Regions from separate parts of the Paenibacillus sp. MER 180 genome, predicted to be linked through region 4. Evidence: riboswitches for the same ligand, from Rfam matches in the RefSeq annotation. Region 4 holds a riboswitch; each other region holds the start of a gene.
What was found. A riboswitch is a leader RNA that binds a small molecule or an ion and turns the genes downstream of it on or off. The one in region 4 is predicted to bind thiamine pyrophosphate.

Region 1: linked by a shared signal. The riboswitch ahead of M3661_RS07480 (Ykof family thiamine-binding protein) and the one ahead of M3661_RS00905 (hypothetical protein) in region 4 are both predicted to bind thiamine pyrophosphate.
Region 2: linked by a shared signal. The riboswitch ahead of tenA (thiaminase II) and the one ahead of M3661_RS00905 (hypothetical protein) in region 4 are both predicted to bind thiamine pyrophosphate.
Region 3: linked by a shared signal. The riboswitch ahead of M3661_RS10115 (ECF transporter S component) and the one ahead of M3661_RS00905 (hypothetical protein) in region 4 are both predicted to bind thiamine pyrophosphate.

What each region holds. Positions count from the first base shown of each region.
Region 1 is NZ_JAMAVT010000004.1:33,248-36,389, reverse strand. It holds gene M3661_RS07490 (ABC transporter ATP-binding protein) at 1-149, opposite strand, end outside; gene M3661_RS07485 (ECF transporter S component) at 151-726, opposite strand; gene M3661_RS07480 (Ykof family thiamine-binding protein) at 812-1,405, opposite strand; TPP riboswitch at 1,551-1,657, opposite strand; gene M3661_RS07475 (HAMP domain-containing sensor histidine kinase) at 1,853-3,142, opposite strand, start outside.
Region 2 is NZ_JAMAVT010000016.1:79,892-83,033, forward strand. It holds gene M3661_RS22855 (histidinol phosphate phosphatase domain-containing protein) at 1-88, shown strand, start outside; gene M3661_RS22860 (MerR family transcriptional regulator) at 177-1,103, opposite strand; TPP riboswitch at 1,304-1,406, shown strand; gene tenA (thiaminase II) at 1,535-2,236, shown strand; gene thiM (hydroxyethylthiazole kinase) at 2,233-3,078, shown strand; gene thiD (bifunctional hydroxymethylpyrimidine kinase/phosphomethylpyrimidine kinase) at 3,078-3,142, shown strand, end outside.
Region 3 is NZ_JAMAVT010000005.1:161,248-164,389, forward strand. It holds gene M3661_RS10110 (MFS transporter) at 1-934, shown strand, start outside; TPP riboswitch at 1,150-1,263, shown strand; gene M3661_RS10115 (ECF transporter S component) at 1,353-1,949, shown strand; gene M3661_RS10120 (ABC transporter ATP-binding protein) at 2,014-3,142, shown strand, end outside.
Region 4 is NZ_JAMAVT010000001.1:223,772-226,913, forward strand. It holds gene M3661_RS00890 (ABC transporter permease) at 1-191, opposite strand, end outside; gene M3661_RS00895 (thiamine-binding protein) at 188-481, opposite strand; gene M3661_RS00900 (ABC transporter substrate-binding protein) at 644-1,702, opposite strand; gene M3661_RS00905 (hypothetical protein) at 1,672-1,872, opposite strand; TPP riboswitch at 2,069-2,182, opposite strand; gene M3661_RS00910 (hypothetical protein) at 2,474-2,626, shown strand; gene M3661_RS00915 (queuosine precursor transporter) at 2,788-3,142, opposite strand, start outside.

The sequences.
Region 1 (3,142 bases), on a different contig from region 4:
TTGATGTTGGATAAGACAGGCTCGCCTTCGGTCTCGAAGGCGAGTGTCAGATCAGTGGCTTCCAGTGCAATAAGAGTTCCATGCTCGACGTCACGTTGTATATTCAATTGTGCTGGGTACTTGGAATTGAGAAGCGCTGGGCTTGCCATGTTATCGCTGCCCCTTTGCAATTGGGAAGCTTCTAAGAACTCCTGTATTGGCCAGTGCGTCCGCAATCCATTTGCCAAGCAGACCCGAGAGGAGTGCGCCACTTATACAGCGAACGACGAACATCGCGATGATGAGACCAACAGAGTAGGCCGCATAACCGCTGCGGAAATACCCCCATGCGAAGCTGAATACAGCGGATCCCACCCCAGCCAGCATGAGCACTTTGGTTGAATAATTCCGATATCTTGTAGCGGCAAATACGGCTTCGGCACCCAAACCTTGAATTAGGGCGGATACAATCAAAATAGGCCCTACGGCGTTGCCGATTAATACCTCAATCAGTCCAGCGACTGTCTCTGAGATGACCGCAGCCCCCGGTTTGCGGATAATATAGGTGGCGATGATCGATACGATAAACCAAATGCCGAAGATGACTTCATATCCCATTGGCCCCATAAAGCCAACAAGCACATTGCCTATTTGCAAGAAGAGCAGATAAATGACGGCAAACACAACAGATAATGAACTGAGAACGACGATATCTCGTAATTTCCATTGGCTGTTTCGCGAATTCATGAACATTCCTCTTTTCTTAGAACGATGATCGGATGAGTCCGTTGGGTTTGTAGCTTGCATTTTGGAAATTCTTTATCTTCAGCTGCTACCTTGTGGAAGGGCTGTTGGCTGACATCGTAGTTGTCATCACCACATGGGACTTGTCTGATTTTCTCGCCCGATTAAAGGCATGCTCAAGTGTAGCAAATACTCGCTGTGCATCTCCTTCTAAGCGGCTTGCATAATGAGCGCTCTCATCGAAAGTGCCTTCTTCCTTAGCAAGGCCAATGATCTCATAGATCGTATCCATGTAATCTGCCGTTCCGAGCGGATAGAGCGCAAAATGAGCTGCGACCTTGAGAGGAATCGCTTGATATCGTTCCGCATTCATTCGAATTTCGTCCGTACTCATGAAGGCATCTCCTTGTGTGTCGCCCGGACAGCCAACAGAGAACGTAGCATTCAGCACAACATGTTCTCCACTTGCCGCGCTATGTAAAAAAATTGACTGAACGACATCGAATACATGTTCACTGCGCCCACGAACCCAGGTGCTGACATCATCGGTATGGCACCATACCTTAGACATGTCTGTGTCTCGCAACGCTCCTAAAATAAGTTCAACAAAGCGATCGCTCATCGGATAGATGGAAAAGCGACAACCAACGATGCGGCTCGTACCGCAAGATAACTGACTCATAACTTATATCCTCCCTGACGAATCAAATTGTGGTCAGCAGACAACAAAAAAACTGCACCGTGAGTCGGTGCAGTTACGCTTGAGGATACAAGGGTATGACATGGCTTCATGCAATGACGAACATGATGAAGCCGCAGCTTATATCAATCAGTCGACTACACTTCCCCACGCTAGTATTATCTAGTTCGGGTTATAAGGGTTAACAGCGTTGCCGCTGTCTCTCAGCTTGTTACAGCACCCCTAGTGTTCGAAATTCACTATGCAGTTGTTCCATCGTTCATATGCTTGACAGCTTTCATTATACACGGGATGATCCGTTTGTAAAGGGTGTAACACCAAAAGGAATACTTCAAACTGGAGCTTAATATTGCAATGGGCTAGATCCGGGCATGCAAACGATCCGTGGTATCGAAGCCTGAAGGTGATGCCCGACATCGTGAAGGAACTCTAGTCCTCCGTAATAGTCAACGTGATTTGAAACAAGGTATGGTAACACTGATCCTGCGTTAGTTCAATCGTGCCATCATGGAGCGTTATGATTTTTTTGCAAATGGCGAGACCTAAGCCTGTACTGTCTTTAATCGGGCCATCGCCGCGGATGAATTCTTCGAAAATATGTTCCTTGATCGGCTCCTGAACGCCGATACCGTCGTCTCCGATCCACAGTATAACGTTTCCTTCTTGTCGTGCACATGAGACATAGAGCACCGTTCCCGCTGGATTATATCGCAGTGCATTGCTAATTAAGTTGGTGATGACGCGACTCATATGAATCTTGTCCATCTTGACATAGAGCGGTTCTTCCGGGATATGTGCTTCAAGCTCAAATCCCTTCTCTTCTATTTCCGGATAAAATTCCACCACGAGCTGCTGGAACCATTTCGTAACGTTCACTTTCTCTTTGCTCAATTCCGTATGCTTGTCATCCAGCTTCGCCAGTTCAAATAAATCTTTGATCAGATTGGCCATATAAGCTGACTTATCGTAAATGTATTGAATATATTTGCGGGTATCTTTGTCTTCCAGTGCCTGATTGTCCAACAGAAGCTGCGAATAACCGTAAATTGAAGTAATCGGCGTCTTCAAATCATGCGATAGATGCAGCAGCATGTTTCGCTTATTGTTCTCGGCGGCTTCCTTCTCAGCAGAAGTGCGCTGCAATCGTTCAGCCATGCCGTTAAACGCATCTTGTATTTCCGCGAATTCCTGTTCGGCTGAATAATGAAGCCGCTTCGTGTAATTGAAGTGCTCCATCTCTTTGATGCCTTCTAAGATTTGCCGCAACGGCTTTTTCACTTGTCTAACCGAATAGCGGGCGTAAAAGTAAAGCAGGATAAATAATAAAATTGCTAATAACGCAGCAAAGATCGTTGTCGCAGTTGATAATTTCAACAAGCGCTCAGGAATTTTCCACAGCAATACATAAGATTCGCCGTTCGGCCCTTTGGCTTGGTATGCATGGTAGGAGATTGCATCATCGTTGCGCTCTACATCCATCTTGGCATACATTTGACCGTCTTCGTAATGCTTGATGTCGTCCTCTTTGTTTCCTTTGACAAAAATGATTTCGCCTGACTCATTCACGATTTCGAACCAACCGCCGTACTTGTCCAGCAAATGCTCGCTAATGTTATGGAAAGGGTATCGATAAATATCCGTTCCATTAATTTTAGCAACGACCAGTTCATCTATATACCGCCTCATAAATAGGTTCGTGCTAAGGAGAGATACAATAAT
Region 2 (3,142 bases), on a different contig from region 4:
TATGCTTCAGCAGCGCGGTCTAGCCGAAATTGCCACATTCCATCAACGCAAACGCATCATGCGACCGCTCGTAACTTCGACTTCTTAATAAAGAAACCGCAAAGCGAGCTGCCCTCTCTCCTATCCCATGAAAAGCAATCCCCGGCGCAACGACTGCACCGGGGATTTCATGTTTATTATTTTATTTTCTTTCGAACCGGTTCGAATAACTGCAGCCAATAAGCGTTGCTGCTTCCTGCTGGGTTGGCATTTCGTATGTGCTCCTCCAAACAGAATCTTGCCTCCGAATCAGGCTCGTAATCAGGATGCTCGTTCAATTTCTCCATCAATAATTGCCACGATCCCGTAATATCATCTGTACTCTCCATCATGGCATACACCCCGCCGGAGAACCTAGCCTCCGCCAAATGACTTGGTATATCGATATTTTCTGGAATGGAGGCATATGCACCATAACCGTAAACGTTCGATTCAACGTCAGGGAGTGGTTCTTCATTTTTTCCAAATAGCCGTGCCGTTCCTTGCAGTTCAGCTTGCACGAGCCAGTCCACTAATGATTCGATCGCTTCTTCTTCTGGTGATGCGCTTACGACAACATGGCAAGCCATTCTCATTGGTGGAAGGGTTACGAATTTGATCGATGCTGGAGAATAACTCCACTGATTACTCATCGGCATTGTCACCTCATGTTTCATATTTGAATGTAGGAACGGTTCATGACATAATTGCAGCAGCAATTGAGCCGTAATCGGTTCATTGAGGTACTTGTGCAACTGCTCCAACCATTTCTTCAATGTTAGTTCCTTCGTTATGCACTCATTCTTGTGCTCAATCATCTCGTGTGCATACTGAGTCATTACCTGATGTGCGGTTCGGAACGTCATATCCGCCAGCACCACTTTAATCTCTCTAATCCCAATATCGAACCCTCTTAACCAGGCTGTAATGCGGATTGCAAGCACGGTCTGTTCATCATACATCCTCCAGCCAGAACTGGTATCGCGTTGACTCGCAAACAACCCTTGCGACTCCCAATGGCGCAGGGTTCGGCTCGTCACACCGATTTCCTGCGATAATTTGTCGATTCCTATCATGTTGCTCATCACTATCATCAACCTCTATCACTTGACGTATCATAAGGCGCCTTATGAGGTTATTGTATCAGTTGTCGCAGCGTCAATTGCAATACGAATCTTCACTCCAAGCACTAACAAATTATCGTTTTGACCGAATGGTTCAGAAAACTAACGTTTTACAATTATCTCCATCAATGCTAAAGTAGTTCGTAAGATGAATATGACGTGAAATCCACTAGGGGAGCCGCATAGGCGGCTGAGACAAGAATTCTTGGACCCTTTGAACCTGATCCGGGTAATACCGGCGGAGGGAAGTGGAGCCGGCCTCATGGTCTTTTTGTATGGACATGATGAAGCCGCTCCATTTCGGGGCGGCTTTTTTTGGCTGCCGCGAAGTGCTCCTTGACCAGATTTCAGCATGCATTCATCATCTATCCAATCATGCGGAGGTGCTGTTCATGCTTACATTTACGGAGGAACTGAGACACGAAGCAGAGCCGATATACGATGCCATTATGGATCATCCATTCGTTCGGGGAATTGCTGAAGGTACTGTCAAGAAAGAACAGTTGATTCACTACGTAAAGCAGGATTTTGAATATTTGAATGCCTTTATTCGGATTTACGGCATTGCGATTTCCAAATGTAACAGCCGAGAGACAATGGCTCTTTTCAACGAGCAAATCTCGTTTGTGCTGAATAGCGAGATACACCCCCATCATAATTTTTGTAACGTGGCAGGCGTAACGTTCGAAGAACTGCAAGGCTACCCGCTCGCCCCTTCTGCGAGCCATTATGTGTCCCATATGCTTACCGTGGCCCACGAAGGAACCCTAGAAGATATTATTGCGGCTTTGCTGCCGTGCCCATGGACATATACGGAGATCGGACAACGTCTGCTAAAAGAAGTGAATCCAGATGAGACCCATCCGTTCTATGAGTGGATTCATTTCTATGGAGACCTCGGCGGCGGAGTTACGGACAAAATGCGCCGAATGCTGGATGAATGGGCAGAATCGCTGTCGCAAGCACGCAAGCAGCAGCTGAAGAAGCATTTTCTGACTAGCTGCCAGCTGGAATATATGTTTTGGGACATGGCTTATCAAGTAGAAGACTGGCCGGTACGCTTGGCGGAGAAGACAGAGGTGAAACAAGGATGATCGATATGCAGTTCTTCCCCCAACGTATTAAGGAACGGCGCCCCCTCATCCACAATATGACGAATATCGTCGTCGCCAACTTTACCGCTAACGGTCTGCTAGCCATTGGCGCCTCCCCTGTGATGGCTTCAGCCAAGGAAGAGGTAGCGGACATGGCCAAGGCAGCAGATGCGCTCGTATTGAACCTTGGCACGCTCGATACTGACATGATAGAAGCTATGCTAATTGCAGGACGGTCGGCGAATGTACATGGCATTCCCGTTATTCTCGATCCAGTAGGCGCAGGCGCAACGCCGTATCGGACAAAGGTGTCGGTGAAGATGCTAAAGGAATTGCGCATCTCGATTATGCGCGGCAATGCCGCGGAAATTGCCCAGCTTATGGGGGAGGCTGGCGAGATCAAGGGCGTGGATTGCGTGGAGTCTGAAAGCTCCCTTCGCTCCCCTGAAGCGTTGTTCGATCTTGCTGCGCGGGCAGCCGAACGATTCGGCACCATCGTTGCTATTTCAGGAAAAGAGGATGTTATTACGGACGGCACAACCGGCTATATCATTAATGGCGGTCATCCGATGTTGACGAACATTACAGGAAGCGGGTGCCTGCTGACATCGGTCATCGGCGCATTCGCTGCGGTAGAATCTGATTTATTGCTGGCAGGAGCCGCAGCGATGTCTTATTATGGGGGCGCAGCCGCCCATGCCTATCGAACAGCCGGCCACCGAGGTCCTGGTAGCTTCCAAACTGCATTTCTTGATGCCTTGGCAGAGACCGACCAATTCGATACAGCAGCTTCAACGATCACCCCTCGCCAAGCCTCCGCTAGAAGGAAGGTATGGCTATGATGGTCGCACGAGCATTGACGATTGCCGGTTCCGATAGCGGTGGCGGCGCCGGCATTCAAGCTGA
Region 3 (3,142 bases), on a different contig from region 4:
GATTGGCCCAGCTGTAGGCGGTGTACTGGCAGATTATGTGCATTGGTCCTACCTGTTTGTCATTCCGGTAATGACGATAGTCAGTCTCCCCTTCTTCTTGACCGCACTGCCGCAGGAGCCTTCTCGCAATGGACGAACAGATATCATCGGCATTGCCCTCTTGTCAGCAGGCATTATTCTATTTACCTTGTTTACTACGACATATGTCTGGTTCTATCTTGTCTGCAGTATGATTCTCGTTCTTGGGTTTGCCTTCCATATCCGCCGTATTCGCGAGCCGTTTATTGCTCCGTCCCTGTTCGCTAATCGCCCATATGTACTCGGCACGCTTGCTGGTTCCATTTTGCTAGGAACGGTAGCTGGATTTATTTCGATGGTTCCTTACTTCATGCGGGATGTACACCAACTTTCGACCGCCGTTATCGGCAGCGCGATCATTTTCCCAGGGACACTCAGCGTCATTCTGTTCGGCATACTCGGTGGAACTCTCGTTGATAAGAGAGGAACTTCATTTGTATTTGTCGCTGGAATAGGTCTCGTCACATTCAGTTTCGTCACGCTCATTGCATGGGGGAATGATTCTCCATGGTTGATGACGTTCGCCCTCGTGCTCGTGTTCGGAGGGTTGTCATTCATTAAGACAGTTATATCTGCATCCGTTGCAGAATCACTAGCACCTGACCAAGCAGGAGAAGGCATGAGCATGCTCAGCTTTGCATGCTTTATAGCTGAAGGCATCGGCATCGCTGTAGTCGGCGGTCTGCTTACACATAGTTGGCTGCTGACTTCACTGACACCTACCGTTGCCGTTGCCAATGAAGCTTCATTTCCCTTATACAGTGGCCTGATTATGCTGCTCATAGCAGTCCTTGCTTGCGGAGGGATCGTATACAGCTTGTCATTGAGACGACATTCTACAGCTTCACACGATTAACTATTAATGAGGATCAGGGTTTCTTCCTGATCCTCATTTTGTTCTATTCTCTCTCCAAATCTCCTAAACACGCTCACCACTCCTCCTCTTCTATGTTGTCCAGCGAACAATTTCAACCTCATAGACTTCTAACTTCCTCGTATCTTTTATGTTTTTTTGTAAACATTTCGTTGTCAACCTAACATGAATATTGTATGATATGAGCAATTGCATAGTCATACAAATTCGGGGGCTTGAGGAATCAAGCTGAGATTGTAGATAAGTATACCGCTACTGACCGTTAATCTGATCTGGGTAATGCCAGCGTAGAGAATCTGTATTTGTCATGTGATCATGCTCTGCTGTGATCTAGGACTCTTCTACCGTCTGGTTGCCAGACGGTTTTTTGTATGCTAACTATACAACAAAGGAGAGGGTTATGTTGCCAGAACAACAGAGAAGCAACAAATTAAAGTTCACGGATATTCTCATTACCGTGATGATCGGGGTCGTATTTGGTGTGATCTTCAAAATGTGGGAGAGCGTCTACAGTCTCGCGAAGCCGCTGTTCCCGCAAGCAGGACAATTAACATATGGCATGTGGTTTATGGCTGGCCCATTCGCGTACCTGGTCATTCGCAAGCCCGGCGTCTGCTTCCTGGCAAGTCTTGCTGCCGCTAATTTATCGGCTATTCTTGGCTCTGCTTGGGGACTGGAGACGATTGTGTATGGCTGTGTACAAGGTCTGGCAGCAGAATTGGCATTCACCATGACCGGATACCGCAAGCACAGCATCGTCATCGCAGGCATCGCTGGCATTCTGTCCGCAGTCGGCTCATTCATGATCGATCTCGGTTACGGATATGCAGATTACGAGACATGGGTGCTCGTCTTGAAGTACGGACTTCGTGTCATTAGTGCGTTCATCTTCGCTGGCGTATTTGCCGGCTTGCTCGTTCGCGCATTGGAAGCGACAGGGGTGACCAAATCCATACGTCCTGTATCCAAAGAGGATTACGCGGTACTTAATCAATAGCACGCATAATATGAATAGATAAAATTTGTGCGTACGCCACAAATTCGGAATAAGGTGGTTACACATGCAACAGGAATCTCATGCGAATTCGTCTGCATTTGTTGACCGCTTGCGCCTAACATTTCCAGGAGAGGATTCCTTGCTGTTCAAGGACCTCTCCTTCCACATTTCTATCGGCGAGAAGGTATTGCTCCTCGGGCCAAGCGGTTGCGGCAAATCAACACTGCTGCAAGTATTAAGCGGAATTATGCCCCACTCTATTGAAGTACCGATGAAATACGATCAGATTAAGATTCCTTCAAGCTGGGGCTTCGTATTCCAAGATCCGGACAGCCAGTTCTGCATGCCATATGTAGATGAAGAGCTCGCGTTTGTACTGGAAAATCTCTCGATCCCCCGTGATCAAATGCCAGCATGCATGACAGGCATACTCGAAAGAGTGGGATTGCAGTTCAACAATCTGCATACAGAAATCCATACGCTATCCCAAGGCATGAAGCAGCGGCTCGCGCTTGCGTCCGTCCTGCTGCTAGAACCAGAGGTGTTGTTCCTCGATGAGCCCACAGCGCTTCTTGATCCAGAAGGAACGAAGCAAGTCTGGGACACCGTGAAACAAGCTGCCGATTCCTCCACTATTCTAATCGTGGAGCATAAAATCGAGCATGTTATCGACATTATCAATCGTGTGGTGCTATTCGACAGCACTGGACAAATCATTGCGGACGACGAGCCGAAAAATGTATTTCTACATCATAAAGATAAGCTCATTGAATATGGCATTTGGTATCCAGGTGTATGGCAGGACTACATTCATTCAGAAGCTTACCAAGCCATATCGCAGCAACGAACGGCGAACGAATATCAACAACCTCATTGCAAGCAAGATGGCGGGCGCACTTACGCGCGTCTGCAAGCCGTGCAGCCACTGCTCTCTTTGCGTGATTTTAGCGGCTACTATGAAGAAATTCGTCGCATATCCGTCCCCAGCGTAGATATTTATCCGGGTGAATGGATTACGATTATTGGAGAGAACGGCGCTGGCAAGAGCACACTATTGTTGTCTCTTATGCAAATTCTGCGTACTACAGGCATGTATCTTATTGAGGGTCAAGAGCTGCCAGCACCAGCTCGCAAGCGATGGTTCCCGCGATTCAGAAATAGAGGAAAGCAGCCTCCAGCCGAACTCGCCTTCG
Region 4 (3,142 bases):
AATTGAACAGAAGCCCATGTATGCATAAGCAGACCGCCACCATTGCTTACGGCCTCTTGTACAATATCGAGCGGACTGGGCAGCATCCACTTCTCAATGCCTGACACCATTACTCCTGCCTGCCATATGGCGAGGAATATGATAAATGCAATGATCGGAGGACCGATCTTCGCGATTCGACGTCCACTCATGGCCGGTACTTCACCGTCAATTCATCCATCGTAATGCCGGAAGGCTTATACACAATCTTTACTTGCGACAATACATTGATGCTTCCCATCTCAATCATGGCCTTGTTCATATCCTCAATAATACGGAAGAGTTCACTAAGTTCGCCTTCCATCGTTGTCTCCAGTGGATTTACCTGATATTTCACACCCGATGCTTGAATGACTTCGATTGCACGATCTACATAGGGAATTACGTCTTCCCCATTTTTCGTCTTCGGAATGATCTGAATGCTTACTAAACTGTTCGCCATCTTGCTTCTCCTCCTCTTTCTCAATCCTCATGTAATGATCAACTTGTAACGGTCTTGGTGACGATTATCTCGTATCGATATCCTATAACGATATACACAGGTAACGATATACAGCAAAAGGGCGCATATGCGCCCATTGCCTATTCCTATAACCGTATAGGCTTATGAAGCTGGCAAGAAGTCATTCGTAAACGCCTTGTCTACATCGATGCTCTTATCCATTAATTTGTTCTCCACGAGCCAATTCATGTAATTTGCCCATACGTCACGCTTTTGCTCGCCCCAGCGAGGTGCATCGTCTTTATACTTCGGACTGAGCCATTTCTGGCTTGCGATAACCAGGTCTTTGTTCAAATCCGGCACAGCTTTAAGCAGCAGGTTGGCTGCATCTTCCGGATTGTCAATCGCATATTGATAGCCCTTGGACGTAGCACGCATGAATGCCTTAATCAATTCAGGATCTTCCTTGATCAGCTTCTCGCTTGTCGAAAGAACCGGCGTATAATAGTCGAGTTCCTTCGCATATTGATTGACGTACAGCATATCAATCGGCTCACCGCGAAGCTCTGCTTCAATACCTGTCCAAGCGTAAAAGATCCACGCGAAATCAATATCCTTCTTCACGGCTGTAAAGTAATCGGCATTGCCCATGTTGACGCTCTTCAGCTTGCTATAGTCGCCGCCGTCCTTTTCCATAATCGTGCGGATAATCATCTCCTCAACCGGAGAACCCCAGCCGCCATACGTTTTGCCTTCAAAGTCCTTAGGTGACTTGATGTTCTTGTCCTTCGGCGCGGCAAAGCCTGATGTATTATGCTGAATGATCGCACCAATCGACACGATCGGAACATTTTGTTGTCGAGCCATCGTAATACTTTCCTGAACACTAACACCGAATTGCGCTTCTCCCGATGCGATCATCGCATCTGATGCGCCAGTACTCGGCTGCAATATCTCGACATTCAGACCTTCTTCCTCATAGTAGCCCTTCTCCTTGGCTACATACAAGCCGGTATGATTCGTATTTGGCGTCCAATCAAGCACAATCTTAACATCGCGCTTCTCCTTCGCTTTATCCGTTCCTTGCTCCTGTGCCGTGTTCCCCTCTGTCTGGCTCCCTTGTCCTGCTTCCTGACCCTTGCCGCCGCAAGCAGCGAGCGCAAATGTCATCATGATAACGAGCGCCAGCATCAACCCTCGTGTAAAGCGTGTCCGTTGCATATGATGAATCCCCCTTCTCTTCCTTCCCTCACTAGTGGAGAGCCGATCATGAATTTAGAAAGTGCTTCGATAACGCCTGCCGCATTCACCAGTTGGACGATCCGCTCGATCGTATATGTATGGATGAGCAAGTTCCCGTCCCGCCGTCCTGCAACACGATTCAGATCCACAAAAAAAAGCGCCCCCTCTGGGACGCTTTGTGTGCCGTTCTACGCGTATATGCGAATGTGCATCATACGATGAATCACGTCAATAAGGTCATCCGGCATTCGTTCATCCGTACAGCAATTATGTCCATTCTGCCCAAAGCAGCGCACATTCATGCAGAGCATGACGAATAAGCAAGCAACCTAATTATAACAATAATGACGCGGTTCAACGTCTTTCCTACGCTGGCATTACCCAGATCAGGTGTAAGGGTCGGTATCTTAATGGGATACAATCTCAGCCGGCCAAATTCCAGCACCCCTAGCGTGCATATGCAGTTATCGAAGCTACCATATTACACGGGTAATTATAGTCCTCATCCATCAGAAAGTCCAGTGACAAACAGAAATTGCAAAGTGTCCGCTGATCATTGGGGCAATGCTTATATCTCCCATCAACTTCGTTATTCGTATGCTTTATGACAGCAGATTGCTCATATTCACTAGATTCCTGTCGAAAAAAGTTCCATGTGAAACAAGGGACAATCTTCCATTTTAACTCAAAATAATTACCTCATTGATTTCTTGGCGTAGAGGATGTCTGTATGATACGATCGCCAAAATCGTGATTGCATTCGGCCTGCTGCTTGGCTGCTTCGTGCTGCTGTGGCTGGAGCATTCCCTGCCTCATATGGATTTGGAGAATCCGAATCAACGAATTCGCATCAATATCGAACAGAAATCATTCCTTATCATTGCGGCCATCACCCTTGATTGACGGACTGGTTCTAGGCATAATGCTTCTAGACAAAATGCTTCTAGACAATGGTGACCATACTAGAGTACATATACAAAAGACCCCAACACCATATCGGTATCGGGGTCTTCTTTATATAATGAAGTTAGAGCCGCTTTACTAAGTCAACCAATGTGCGCTCCCTACTTCGCTTGCTGCCCTTCCACATCTCCACGAACAGGGAAGCTTCTAGCCCAATATAGAACTGGTGTCGACAACACCGAGATGATGAGCTTAATGACATAAGTAGTAATAAAGATTTGGAACCATACATCCCAAGGCACCATGCCAGCAAACGCAATCGTACAAAATACGAGCGAATCCGCCATTTGGCTAATTCCTGTACTACCATTGCTTCGAATCCACAATTGGCCTGCCTTCGGGTATCGTTCCTTCACCCAACTAAAGAGCTTCACATCTAAGAACTGACTGACGAAATACGCGGTCAAGCTTGCTACGACAAGGCGCGGCATCAAATCAAAAATATTCGACAGCGAT